One region of the Olsenella sp. AGMB03486 genome, then DNA from elsewhere that is predicted to be linked to it. Evidence: predicted binding sites of a transcription regulator. Region 1 holds the regulator's gene; the other holds the start of a gene.
The links. The regulator NrdR, encoded in region 1, represses ribonucleotide reductase genes. The targets are predictions, from matches to a motif close to AAACACNATATATNGTGTTT.
Positions count from the first base shown of each region.

Region 2: the regulator NrdR is predicted to act here: its motif matches at 5,161-5,180, upstream of nrdD (anaerobic ribonucleoside-triphosphate reductase).

Region 1 covers NZ_JBEVTM010000007.1:44,691-51,439, reverse strand. The annotation lists gene ABVS03_RS05040 (NCS2 family permease) at 1-1,142, opposite strand, end outside; gene dut (dUTP diphosphatase) at 1,238-1,684, opposite strand; gene nrdR (transcriptional regulator NrdR) at 1,681-2,130, opposite strand; gene ABVS03_RS05025 (LysM peptidoglycan-binding domain-containing protein) at 2,250-2,663, opposite strand; gene lexA (transcriptional repressor LexA) at 2,851-3,501, shown strand; gene ABVS03_RS05015 (heparan-alpha-glucosaminide N-acetyltransferase domain-containing protein) at 3,506-4,255, shown strand; gene hflX (GTPase HflX) at 4,281-5,573, opposite strand; gene miaA (tRNA (adenosine(37)-N6)-dimethylallyltransferase MiaA) at 5,573-6,496, opposite strand; gene miaB (tRNA (N6-isopentenyl adenosine(37)-C2)-methylthiotransferase MiaB) at 6,493-6,749, opposite strand, start outside.
Region 2 covers NZ_JBEVTM010000002.1:114,186-120,934, forward strand. The annotation lists gene ABVS03_RS01575 (OPT/YSL family transporter) at 1-1,028, opposite strand, end outside; gene ABVS03_RS01580 (type III pantothenate kinase) at 1,163-2,002, shown strand; gene nrdG (anaerobic ribonucleoside-triphosphate reductase activating protein) at 2,054-2,623, opposite strand; gene nrdD (anaerobic ribonucleoside-triphosphate reductase) at 2,764-4,986, opposite strand; gene ABVS03_RS01595 (hypothetical protein) at 6,324-6,662, shown strand.

The DNA of each region.
Region 1 (6,749 bases):
GGGAAGGCATCCGTGATCTTCGTCCAGTCGATGTCGACGACGTCGCCCATCATGAGGTAGCCGACGACCACGAGGGCGCCGCAGGTTGCAGCGGAGCTCACGACGGTGATGATCGGTGCGAAGAAGGCAGCGATGATGAAGAAGATGCCGGTGAAGACCGAGGTCAAGCCGGAGCGGCCACCATCAGCTGCGCCCGAGGAAGACTCGACGAATGTCGTGATGGAGGAAGCGCCGCAGAAGCCGCCCACAGCAGCAGCTGCGGAGTCGACGACCAGAATCTGCTTGATGTCCTCGACAGAGCCATCGTCGTTCAGGAAGTCGCCCTGCTTGGCGACTGCCATGGCAGTGCCCATCGTGTCGAAGAAGTCGGACATCATGAGCGAGAAGGCATAGACAAGAAGGATGGGCGTCGTTATGACCTTCGCGATGCCCATGACACCATTGGCATCGGTCTGGAACGGAGCGCCGAAGCTCGAGAAGTCGAGAGCGGAAACGACGCCGTTAGGAGCAGCCGTGACGCCCAGAGGAATGCCAGCGATGACAGCGATGATGATGCCGATGAGAAGGGAGCCCGGCACCTCCATCGTATAAAGGATGACCGTGGCGATGATGGAGATGAGGCCGACGATGAAGGTCGGGCTCGTCACCTCGCCGAGGCTCACCATCGTGGACTCACTGGCGACGATGATACCGCCGTCCTTGAGGCCGATCATTGCGATGAAGAGGCCAAGGCCAACGGAGATGGCATGGCGAAGAGGCACAGGGATTGCATCCATGACAGCCTCGCGCAGGCCACAGAGAACGAGGACGAGGATCGCGATGCCCTCGATGAAGATGACTGCCATGGAGGCATGCCAGTCTCCGCCATCAAGAGCGGTGAGCGAAAAGGCAACAATTGCGTTGATGCCCATGCCGGAAGCGCAGGCAAGCGGGCGGTTTGCGAAGACGCCCATGAGGATCGTCATGATGCCGGCGCCGATGCACGTTGCCGTGACGGCAGCATTGGCAGGCACGCCCGCGATGACCATGAGTGCGGGGTTGACGGCGATGATGTAGGCCATCGCCAGGAACGTTGTAAGGCCGGCACGTGCTTCCTGGCCGACAGACGTTCCACGCTCCTTGAGCTTGAAGAATTGCTCCATCCTTGAGGTCCTTTCCTATTTGAAAAACCTTGCAGGGAAAGCATGCGGCGCCCGGCTCGGAAACGGGCGCTGCATGCCGATCGACGACGCCCCTCTCAGGCGCCGGAAGATCCGAATCCGCCCACTCCGCGGTCTGTCTCATCAAGCGAATCGACTTCCATGAGGCTGACGCGGGGGACTTTCTGGATGACGAGCTGGGCTATGCGCTCGCCCTTCGTGATATGAATCTCTCTTTCGGGGTCGAGATTGATGGCGCAGACCTTGAGCTCGCCACGGTAATGGGCATCGATGAGGCCTGGGGTGTTTGCCATCGACAGGCCCTCACGAAGCGCGAGGCCGCTTCGTGGCTGCACGAAGCCTGCATAGCCATCAGGAATGGCGATGGCGAGGCCTGTGCTCACAAGACGGCGCTCGAACGGCTTCAGGACCACATCTTCGGCGGAACGCAGATCGAGACCAGCATCACCCTCATAGGCGTAGCTTGGCAGTTCCACTTCTTCGTCAAGGCGCTTTATCGGCAGGATGATATGGTCTTCGCTCATTTGCTCAGGCTCCTCAGCTCTTCGTTGAACTCATCGATATCTTTGAAGTCGCGATAGACGGAAGCGAAGCGCACATAGGCAACCTTATCGAGGTTCACGAGGCGCTTGAGCACCATGTCGCCAATCTCTTTCGAGCTCACTTCGGAGACGCCGGAATCACGAAGCTCCGATTCCATATCGTCGATAAGCGAATCGAGCTTCGATATAGGAATGTTCCTCTTGACGGTTGCGGCAACAAGGCCGCGCATGAGCTTCTGGCGGTTGAATGTCTCCTTGGTGCCATCCTTCTTGAGGACAGTAAGCGGAGTCTCCTCTCGCCTTTCATAGGTCGTGAACCTGTAGCCGCACTGGATGCATTCACGCCTGCGGCGAATGGCATCGTTGTTTTCAGAGGGCCTCGAATCTACTACCTTCGATTCTTCGCACCCGCACTTTGGACAGCGCATGAATCCCCCTTGTGCTCTTCAACAGAAAGAACATATCACATAAAGCGGGGTCCGCGCTGTCCATATTTAAATTTGAGTCGAAATGTAATACAGCAATTCGCCGTTAAGACGGTCGCAGCTTATGCCTGAGCAGCAGAAACGGTAAGCGTCTGGCCCGGCTGGAGGAAAGAGGAATCCAGGCCGTTCTCGTCCTGGAGCCAGTGTACCATCTGGTCGGTGCTCATGCCGTCAGCACCATGTGCCGCAGCAATGCTCCAGAGCGTATCCTGGTCCTTCACTGTATAGCTCTCCGTTTCGATGGAAGCCTCTGCCTGGCGAAGCCTTGCATTCTGGAGTGCATCTCCTGCATACCAAGCGCCGAGGAATGCAGCGGCGATTGCTCCGGCAGCCAGAACAGTGAAGACCTTGCTGCCGCGTCCAGGCTTTGCCTGTTCCGCGCGAGGCGCCCTTCCCTCGTGCAGGACGAATGCGGGTGCTGGGTCCATTGCAAGTGCTGCGTTTCCATCGAACAGTGCGCTGTTTCCATCGATCATGTTGGAGCCTTTCTCTCATCGTTGCTGCTGACGTTTATAGCAATCGCCGCCGACAGCATTGCATGAGCGAACATCTGTTTTGTATACTATTGCTCGAACACTAGTACGTGTCAATAGTTATCAGAACATTTGTTTGCAGATTAATGTGAAATATCGTATGATGGAACCAGGGAAAAGGAGGACTCCCATGAAGAAGAAGCTCAGCAAGCGCCAGCAAAGCATCTACGAGTACATCTGCTCCTATAGCGCCGAGCATGGCTATCCACCCTCGGTACGCGAGATTGGCGCCGCAGTCGGTCTGGCATCGCCTTCGACCGTGCATATGCATCTCCAGGTCCTCCAGGAGCAGGGCCTCATCAAGAGGGATTCAAAGAAACCCCGTGCCATCGAGGTCGTGAACAATCCTTCCGAGCACGACGAGGACCTGCATCTTGCCAAGGTCACCGAAGACCCAGACAGCAATACGATCTCGCTTCCGCTCGTCGGCCGCGTCGCTGCAGGCCAGCCGATTCTGGCTGAGCAGAATGTTGAAGAGCGCCTCAATCTGCCGACCAGCATCGTCGGCGATGCATCATCTTTCGTCCTGCGCGTTCATGGCGAGTCCATGATCAATGCCGGCATCTTCGACGGTGACTACATCGTCGTGAAGGAAGAGCACGATGCACATGACGGCGAGATCGTCGTCGCGCTTATCGACGATTCTGCAACCGTGAAGACGTTCTACCGCGAAGATGGCCGTATCCGCCTCCAGCCGGAGAACGACACGATGGAGCCGATTTACGCCGAGAACCCGCGCATCCTGGGTCGCGTGACGGCACTCATCCGTTCAATCAGCTAGCGCCGTGTCGGAATCCAGGCGCCTCCGCCTCTTCGATATCATCCGTGGCTTCTCTGTCATTTCGATGATGGGGTTTCATGCCTGCTATGACCTGACTGCTATCTTCGGCTTCAGGCTTGCATGGTTTGTGCCGCCTTTCGAGGATATCTGGCGAGACTCCATCTCCTGGACTTTCCTCTTCATCGCAGGCGTCATGTGCAGCTTCTCGAGGAACAACCTGAAGCGCTCAGGACGCTATTTGGCACTTGCTGCAGCTATCTGGGCTGCCACGACCATTGCAGCTGTCGATACGCCGATAAATTTCGGCATCATCTTCTGCATGGGCGCCTGCACGCTCATCTATGCGCTCCTGCAGAAGGCAGGGCATGTTCCTGATGGATGGAAAGCTGCCATCCTTCTCTGGGTCGCCTTCTTCATCTCTTATGGACTGCCGAGAGGATCTTTCGGGTTTCCTCCCCTTGCCGTGCCGCTCCCCCGCGCCCTCTATCAGATACGTGGCCTTGCATGGCTCGGCATTCCTGGACCAGGCTTTGCCTCGGGCGACTTCTATCCCGTGCTCCCCTTCCTCTTCATGTATCTCTCGGGAGCAGCGTTGGGAAAGCTCTGGAAGCGGCAGGGATATCCTGAGACCGCAAGGAAGCTTGCCTGCCCGCCGCTCGAATTCGTCGGCAGGCACCCGCTTGTGTTCTATATCTTCCACCAGCCCGCAATTCTTCTCATGTGCGCAGCTGCTACTGGGACACAGCTCTTATGATGCATCCCGGCACCACGAGGCTTTCTCAGCTCTCCAGACGGTAAGGCTCGAAAGTGCCTGCAAGGCGCTCAGGAACCTTGGCAGTAGCTCTGAGCCCGCCTTCGTGGTATTCCTCATGAAGTATCTGGCATCTCTCATGAAGCATGCTCATGAGGATGCCCTTTTCATACGGCACTTCCACTGTCATCGTTATATCGCCCTTCGCAGCTTCCTGTGCGATGCGGAAGAGCAGGCCGCGAAGTCCCTTGCCATCGAGTGCCGAGATGAAGACAGCATCCGGATGCATTGCCTCGAGCTGGCGCAGAGCCTCCTCAGGAACAAGGTCGCTCTTGTTATAGACAACGACGCTTCTGATCTTGTCGGCACCGATCTCTTTCAGGATGCTGTCGACGACCGAGAGTTCCTTCTCCGCATGCGGGTCCGAAATATCGACGACTTTGAGTATCAGGTCAGCATTGATAGCCTCGGAGAGCGTCGACTTGAATGATTCCACCAGCAGGGTCGGAAGCTTCTGGATGAAGCCGACTGTATCCGTGATGGTGATCTTTCGACCTTCTTCAAGCTCGATGGCACGTGTTGTCGGATCCAGCGTCGCGAAGAGCTCGTCCTTCGCATATACCGAAGATCCGGTAAGCTTGTTGAGCATGGTCGATTTGCCAGCATTCGTATAGCCGACGAGGGCGACCCTCCAGACACCGGATTCCCAGCGTGCCTTTGACTGGGTATGGCGCTGGGAGGAGAGCTCCTTCAGCTCCTGCGTGAGGAAGCTGATACGCTTCCTGACAAGACGGCGGTCGACTTCGAGCTGGCTCTCGCCCTGGCCGAACCTGGAACCGATGCCACCTCTCGTCTGCTCGCCGACAAGGTGGCTCCACATGCCTCTCAGACGCGGCAGCAGGTAGTTTGCCTGGGCCAGCTGAACCTGGAGACGTCCTTCCTTCGTCGTTGCATGGGCAGCGAAGATATCGAGAATGAGGGCAGTACGGTCGATGACCTTCACATGGGAGCCGACAATCTTCTCGAGATTTGACTGCTGTGACGGAGAGAGCTCGTCGTCGAATACGACGACATCCGCGTCGAGAGAGCGCGCAAGGTCCCTGAGCTCCTCAGCCTTGCCAGAACCCAGATAGGTGCGCGCCACAGGAACCTCGAGACGCTGTGCAAGCGTGGCGACGACCTCTCCCCCATCTGTCTCGACCAGGCGCCCCAGCTCAGCCAGCGACTCATCGAGAGACCATTCGCCGGTCCCGGTATCGACACCGACAAGAATCGCGCGCTCCGGTTCGAGCTTTGTCGGCTGCGCCTTGAATCGGGGCATCAGAGCATCTCCTTCTCCATGATCATATCTGCAGCGCCGTTCGTGTCCATCTGGTCCAGATCGAGCCATTTCACGCGGCCATCGCGCTTGAACCAGGAGAGCTGCCGCTTTGCATAGCGGCGGGTGCGCTTCTTGATCTCTTCGGTCGCTTCGGGAAGCGTGCAGGAGCCTTCGAGGCAGTCCACGATCTCCTTGTAGCCGATGGCCTGCATCGCGGTAAGCGTGTCTCTGAACCCAGCAGCGACAAGACCTTCCACCTCATCCACGAGGCCGTCTTGAAGCATCTGGTCCACGCGCACTGAGATCCTCCTGTAGAGTCGCTCGCGATCCATGGCTATGCCCCAGATCGAAGCGTTATACCATGGTGCCCGTTCATGGAGGCCAGCGTGCTGCACGGCGTAGCTCTTTCCCTCATCGAGGAGCTCAAGCGCCCTGATGACACGTCTCACATTGTTCGGGTGTATGAGTTCGGCAGAAGCAGGGTCCCGGCTCTCGAGGAGTGCATATACGGCCTCGTTGCCCTCGTCTTCAGCCATCTTCTCATAGCGTTTGCGCGTCTCAGACGACGTATCGCCCTTCGGGAAGACCATATCGTCTATCGTGGCATCAAGGTAGAGTCCCGTACCACCGCAGAGGATGGGGAGCTTTCCTTCCGAGCAGAGGCTATCGATGCAGCTGCGCGCTTCCTCCTGGAAGAGCTGCGCAGAATAGGCATCGCCGATATCTGCGACATCGACCATAAGGAGCGGACGCCTGCGTTCCGATACCGGCGTCTTTGCTGTGCCGATATCCATGCCGCGATAGACCTGCATCGCATCGACAGAGATGACGGAGGTTGCAAGACGGAATGCCAGCTCATCTGCAAGCGCGCTCTTGCCCGATGCAGTAGGGCCTACGATGCAGAGGACGCGGTCGCCTTTCACCGGGGATCGCCTGTCTGTGTGCCTTCGAGATACCAGGACTTCGCTTCCTCGACCTTCACATCGACGAGCTTGCCGACGAGATCTTCTGCCTTCTGGCCTTCGCGCAGCGGGAAGTGAACGGTCTGAAGCTTGCGGCTGTGGCCGACAAGCATCTCGTCATTCCTCTTGGAGGGACCCTCGACAAGCACTTCGGAGACCGTACCAAGATCGCGCTGGTTTGATGCGTAGGAGAGGTCCTCGACGAGGCGTGCCA
Region 2 (6,749 bases), on a different contig from region 1:
GACTGTGCACTCATGATCGTTGCGACGAAGGCAAAGAGCACGACGACGATGGCGGGAAGAGGGCCCAAGCCGAGAGCAAAGCAGACAAGGAGTGCCACGGCGGCCGCGGCGATGCCGAAGATGCCCGCATCGAGGCGGAGAGACCCTGTCGCAAGCGAATAGGGGGAGTCCTTCTCCTCGGTGGCTTCATGCCTGAGTCCTGAGACAATCGTCTTCGCTTCGGGCAGGATGTCCTTCACGACGGTCGCTGTGCCAGAGCCCATCATGAGGCCCATGCCGAGGGAGGAGACGATGCCCCGGGCCGTGGCGATATCCCAGAGTCCTGCTGCAGAGCCGCCGACGATGAGGCCGAAGTTCGAGAAGAGGGCTCCTGCAAACCAGAAGAGGACCGGCACCCAGCCGACGAGGAAGCCGACGGAGAGCATCATCGGCGAGTTGTATATGCCGAAGGTGATGCCGGGAATGGGAAGTGCAGCGAGCATCGTGGGCAGGGCGCCCACGCCGTCGCGCAGGACGCTCCAGAGGCCGGCCACACCCATCGAGCAGAAGAGCTCGCGTCCCGTGGCACCCCCCGCCTCGGTCGCGCGCAGCGTCTCTGCGGCAGCGGTGCCGGTCGGGAATTCGAGCGCGGCATCGACGATGAAGTGGCGATGGATGAGCGCAGTGGAGATGAGGCCCAGGATGGTGCCGGCAAGGGCGACGAGGAAGATCTCGGTCCAGCCGATCTGGTCTCCCAGCCCCAGCATCCAGGCACCGGGAATCGTGAAGGCAAGGCCACCTGCGACCATAGCGCCAGCGCTCATGATCGTGTGCGTTACATTCGCTTCATTCAAGGTCGTATGGCCCAGAAGCTTCAGGAAGAAGAGGGAGATGACGGCCGCGAAGACGATGGGCCAGGGAAGGGCTCCGAGCTTCAGCGCCGTGTAGACGGACGAGGCTGTGATGATGACACAGCCGATGCAGCCGATGAGGGCACCCCTGAGGGTGAGCTGCCCCTGCCATGAGGCAGAATGCGTAGCGTTCTTCAATTGATGCTCCTTGAGGTATATCCGCTCTCCCTCAGCGGAGAGTCGGGTTACGCTGACAGAACGGCTACAGTATACAGGCAGGAGCCCGGATATCCGGGTGCATTCTGAAAATGGTCTCAATAAGGAGAGGTCCCATGCAGGTACAAGATCCCCTCGCTGTCCTGACAGTCGACGTCGGCAATACAGAGACCTCCTTCGGCCTGTTTGCAGCGGGTGTCACAGCAGATGCGGAGCCGCTCTCGTCCTTCACGCTCACGACGGCAGCCCATCTCACGGCAGATGAAGTCAGGCTCAGCGTGCGGGAAGCCTTGAAGCTCATGGCAGAGGATGCAGGCATCGAGGTGCCTCACAGCTTCGGCACGGTTCTTTCCTGTGTCGTTCCCTGCCTTGCAGAAGCCTGGCGCGAAGGTCTGGGCGCTTCTTCGGGCCTGCGTCCCCTCGTCGTGGGGCCGGGCATCAGAAGCGGCATGCGCCTTGCCTACAAGGATCCGGCAGAGATTGGTCCCGATCGCCTGGCAGATGCCGTCGCTGTGCGCACGCGCTACGGAGCGCCATCTGTCGCCGTGGACTTCGGCACGACCCTGAACATCGAGGCGGTAGGAAAAGATGGCGCCTTCTTGGGCGGCATCATAGCGCCGGGGCTTTCGCTTGGGGCAAAGGCCCTGCGCGAGTCAGCTGCACGCCTGCCTGAGATCGAGCTCTCGGTACCGGCACATGCCATCGGCACGACGACCGCAGATGCGATGCGCTCAGGCCTCGTCCTGGGAGAGCTTGCGAAGGTCGACGGCCTCATCGATCTTGTCTTCGAAGAGCTGGGAAGCGCGGCTCCGGTCGCTGTCACGGGAAGCCAGGCAGAAGAGCTTGCCGCACATATGCGCCACAAGGTCGCGGCCGATGCGACGCTCACGCTCCGGGGCCTTCATGAGATCTATGGCGCGAACCCCAAGCTCCAGGGCAGGACTGTTTCGAGATAGAAGAAGAGGGCGCCTGCGGGCGCCCTCTTGGTGTGCGTGCTGCTCTGTGCCCTACATCGTATGGGTCTCGAAGATGGGGTCGTCGTGCCAGATGGTCGGCGTGCCCGACTCAAGCGTCTTCGGCATATCGAGGAGGCGCTGGTTCGAGGAGCCGCGGAAGCGGAGCGAGATGTCCTTCAAGTCCTGGACAAAAGGGCCATCTACCAGGACGGAGAGGGTCTGGAGAATTCGGTCTGTGACCTCGGTGCGGGGAGACTCCATATAGGGAGCATGCACGGGCTCTGTGCCTGCAAGCTCCTCATAGGTGAAGCCGGAGTAGAGCCAGATCGGCTTTTCCGGATAGGTCTTCTTCACACGCTCGAGGAAGTCCACAAGGCCGCGCTGGTTCTCGGGCTCCATCGGCTCGCCGCCCAAGACCGAGAGGCCATCCACATAGAAGGGCTCCATGCTCTCGATGATGGCATCCTCGACGTCTTTCGTGAAAGGCTTTCCGGCTGTGAACTTCCAGGCAACCTCATTGAAGCAGAACGGGCAGTGCCTCCTGCATCCTGAGACGAAAAGCGTCGTCCTGACACCGGCACCGTTCGCGATGTCGCAGTATTTGATCTCGGAGTAGTTCATCCGCCAGCCTCTTCTCTGGACTTTCTTATGGTCTCAACCTTAGCAGGCTCTGCCGACAGGAACGCGTACAGATGGCAGAGCACAAAAAGAGCGGGGACAGGCCTTCCGGCCCATCCCCGCTTGCAGTATGCAGACGGCTCTTACAGGTGCAGGACGCGGTCCTTGATCTCCTGCGTGCGGCCCTGGTTCCAGAACTGGGTGCCGATGTAGCCGCAGGTGCGCCTGGCGACATTGAGCTTGTTCTGGTCGCGGTTGCCGCAGTTCGGGCACTCCCAGACGAGCTTGCCGTCGTCCTCGACGATCTTGATCTCGCCGTCGTAGCCGCAGACCTGGCAGTAGTCGGACTTCGTGTTGAGCTCTGCGTACATGATATTCTCATAGATGAACTGCATGACACGCACGACTGCCTCGAGGTTGTCCTGCATGTTCGGGACCTCGACGTAGGAGATGGCGCCACCGGGGGAGAGGCGCTGGAACTCGCTCTCGAACTTGAGCTTCGTGAAGGCGTCGATCTTCTCGGTCACATGGACGTGGTAGGAGTTCGTGATGTAGTTCTTGTCCGTGATGCCCGGGATGATGCCGAAGCGGCGCTGGAGGCACTTCGCGAACTTGTAGGTTGTGGACTCGAGCGGCGTGCCGTAGAGGGAGTAGTCGATGTTCTCGGCTGCTTTCCACTCGGCGCACTTGTCGTTCATGTGCTGCATGACGGAAAGCGCGAAGGGCGTAGCCTCCTTGTCGGTGTGGCTGTGGCCGGTCATGAACTTCGTGCACTCATAGAGGCCGGCATAGCCGAGGCTGATCGTGGAGTAGCCGCCGTAGAGGAGCTTGTCGATCTTCTCGCCCTTGTCGAGGCGTGCAAGAGCTCCGTACTGCCAGAGGATCGGGGCTGCGTCGGACGTCGTGCCGAGCAGGCGATCGTGGCGGCAGCGCAGGGCCTTGTGGCAGAGCTCGAGGCGCTCGTCGAAGATCTTCCAGAACTCGTCCATGTTGCCATTGGAGGAAAGGGCGACATCGGGCAGGTTGATCGTCACGACGCCCTGGTTGAAGCGGCCGTAGTACTTCGGCTTGCCCGGCTCGTAGTTCTTTGCCTTTGCGACATTGTCGTAGCCGTTGCCGGAGCGGTCAGGCGTCAGGAAGGAGCGGCAGCCCATGCAGGTGTACACGTCGCCGTGGCCCTCGGTCTCGCCCTTGGAGAGCTTGTACTCGCGCATCTTCTTCTCGGAGATGTAGTCAGGCACCATGCGCTTGGCCGTGCACTTGGCAGCAAGCTTCGTGAGGTAGAAATAGGGATCGTCCGGATGGATGTTGTCCTCTTCGAGCACATAGATGAGCTTCGGGAAGGCCGGCGTGATCCAGACGCCCTTCTCGTTCTTCACGCCCTGGTAGCGCTGGCGCAGCATCTCCTCGATGCACATGGCGAGGTCGTGCTTCTCCTGCTCGTTGCGTGCCTCGTTGAGGTACATGAACACCGTGATGAACGGCGCCTGGCCGTTTGTCGTCATCAGCGTCACGACCTGGTACTGGATGGTCTGGATGCCGCGGGCGATCTCGTCGCGCAGACGCTTCTCGACCATCTCGTGGATCTTGTCCTCAGAAGGGTGCGCATCGATCGCATCGAGCTCTGCTGCGACCTGGCGGCGGATCTTCTTCCTCGAGACATCGACGAACTTTGAGAGATGGTAGAGGGAGATGGACTGGCCGCCGTACTGGCAGGAGGCCACCTGGGCGATGATCTGCGTCGCGATGTTGCAGGCCGTCGAGAACGAATGCGGCTTCTCGATGAGGGTGCCGGAGATGACGGTACCGTTCTGGAGCATATCGTCGAGGTTCACGAGGTCGCAGTTGTGCATGTGCTGCGCATAGTAGTCCGCGTCATGGAAGTGGATGATGCCTTCCTGGTGGGCACGCACAACATCGGGCGGAAGCAGCATGCGGCAGGCCAGGTCCTTCGAGACCTCGCCAGCCATGTAGTCGCGCTGGACGGAGACGACAGTCGGGTTCTTGTTCGAGTTCTCCTGCTTGACTTCCTCGTTGTTGCACTCGATGAGGGACAGGATCTTGTCGTCTGTCGTGTTCTTCTGGCGCTTCAGAGACTGGACATAGCGGTAGATGATGTACTTGCGGGCTACCTCGTAACGGTCCAGTGCCATGATCTCATCCTCGACCATGTCCTGGATCTCCTCGACCGAGACCGTGTGTCCTGCTGCCTCGCAGCGGTCTCGCACATTCTCGGCGGCGTAGACGATCTGGCGGTCGGTCAGACGCTCGTCTTCGGCTGCCTCGCGGTTCGCGCCCCTGATCGCGTTCTCGATCTTCGAGATATCGAAGGAAACTTCAGATCCGTTGCGCTTGATAATCTTCATTTCCGCTCTCCTTGATGGTTGTCGCCAGCGCCTTGCCCGCCGGCCTTTCGCGCAGCTGTCTTCTGGGTGCAATGCGAGAGGCGTCTGCGTTGGTGCATATCAGCTGTGGCTACCACAGCCTCTTGCGCTGCATGATGTACTATGCCACAACTCATGGTGGTCTGCAGCGCTGAAATATACAAGATATTGTTGAAAGAGTGTCGAAGACCTGTCGACAACATGTAGAAAAGCGACTCCGGCGCAGGTAGCAAAACTGCGCCCGGGAAAGCATTTTCGCACGGAGGGCCAAAGGATTTTTTCGGCAGACGCAAAAGCACACAAAGCGTTCGATAGCGTCGCATTTCTGCCAGAAATCTGGCGGCACCGCACAGGCCGCTGACGTGTGCGTATGCCTCCGGTGCATGGAACGGAGGCAGAACAGACCTCGAGCGCATGGATGGAGGGGCTGTGATGCCAGAAAGAGTGCGAGACAGCTTCAGGACGCGGCCGTTCCGCACCGCGCTGGGAATGAAGCCAGCACGGTCTGGAACGGCAAGCTGTGCGGGTGTGCAGGGACAATGCTTTGTCGTTCTCTTGGAGCAGGTACACGAAGGCTCCGATGGCTCCCCATGGACCATTTCTTTGCAATGAGAGGGCTGCATACGATTGGTCGGGAAGCCAGTTTCAGCACGCTATGAGCAATGGCCTTTGCAGGGATGCATGGGTGGGGGTTCCATCGTTGAACAAGGGTAGTCTTTATATCGTAGCCAAGCTGCATCTGCATCATGGGCATCCCTGATTATGCGTTATGCTCGGACATCGAAGAAACCGGCAGGAGAGTTCAGCATGGTGAATTCGGTATGGTTCCAATTCATGGTGAGATCCAAGCCATGAGAATCGAGACCGATGGAGGTATGCAGGAGCGTTCTTCTGTGGCATAGGTATTTTGGTGGTTGGTTTCCGCTGCCTCCAAGTGCCGGGGCCTATCCCCGGCTTCTTCTGTCTCCAGGGGCTGTTTCATGGCAAGAGGGCAGAGCATCTTTGCGGACGAAAGCGGGGATATGGGAGGAGTATCTCGCACTGCCTGCTGACACCTGTCTTCCATGACCAGGCGAATGATATTCGCGAGCAGGTCATGCGCTACGAGCAGGCGCTTTCTAGGGCAGGCCTTCCCAACATTCCCTTCCGCTCAGAGCCGCTGCTGAATGGTCATGGCACCTATGAGGGCCTGGAGCCATCGCAAAGGAAACAACTCCTGTGGTCTTTCAACGTGCTGGTCCAGCGCCTGCCGATTAGCTACGCTACCTTTTTTCTATCGTCGCAGCGAGTACCCGAATCCAGAGGGCCTCTCGAGGCGCATGGAGCGCGACATCGAAACTTTCATGTCGGACAGCCTGGATTTCTTTCAGACCTTCGACGATATGAAGGTCTGCTACGACGGTGGACAGAGCATCGTGGAGCGTGCTCTGTACGGAGCAGCGGGAGGCATTTTGTCCCGCAATGTCGTCGTGCGTCGAAAGACTGCCATGAGCGTCTATCGGCTGGAGCAGGTAGCTGACTACCTGTGCACCATTGAGCTTGCTGCCGTTAAATATGCTGTCCACGAGGATGGTGAGACGTACGACAAGTTCTTTGGCGGCGTGGGTGCCTTCAAGCGCAACTGGCTGAAGCAAGCCCGCCGTAAGCGCATGAACTAGCAGCCTGAGCGACAGCCTCCAGAGCGGCTGGCGTATCCATCGATAGGCTCTGGAAAATCAGGCGTGCCTGCATGCAGTGATGTCCCT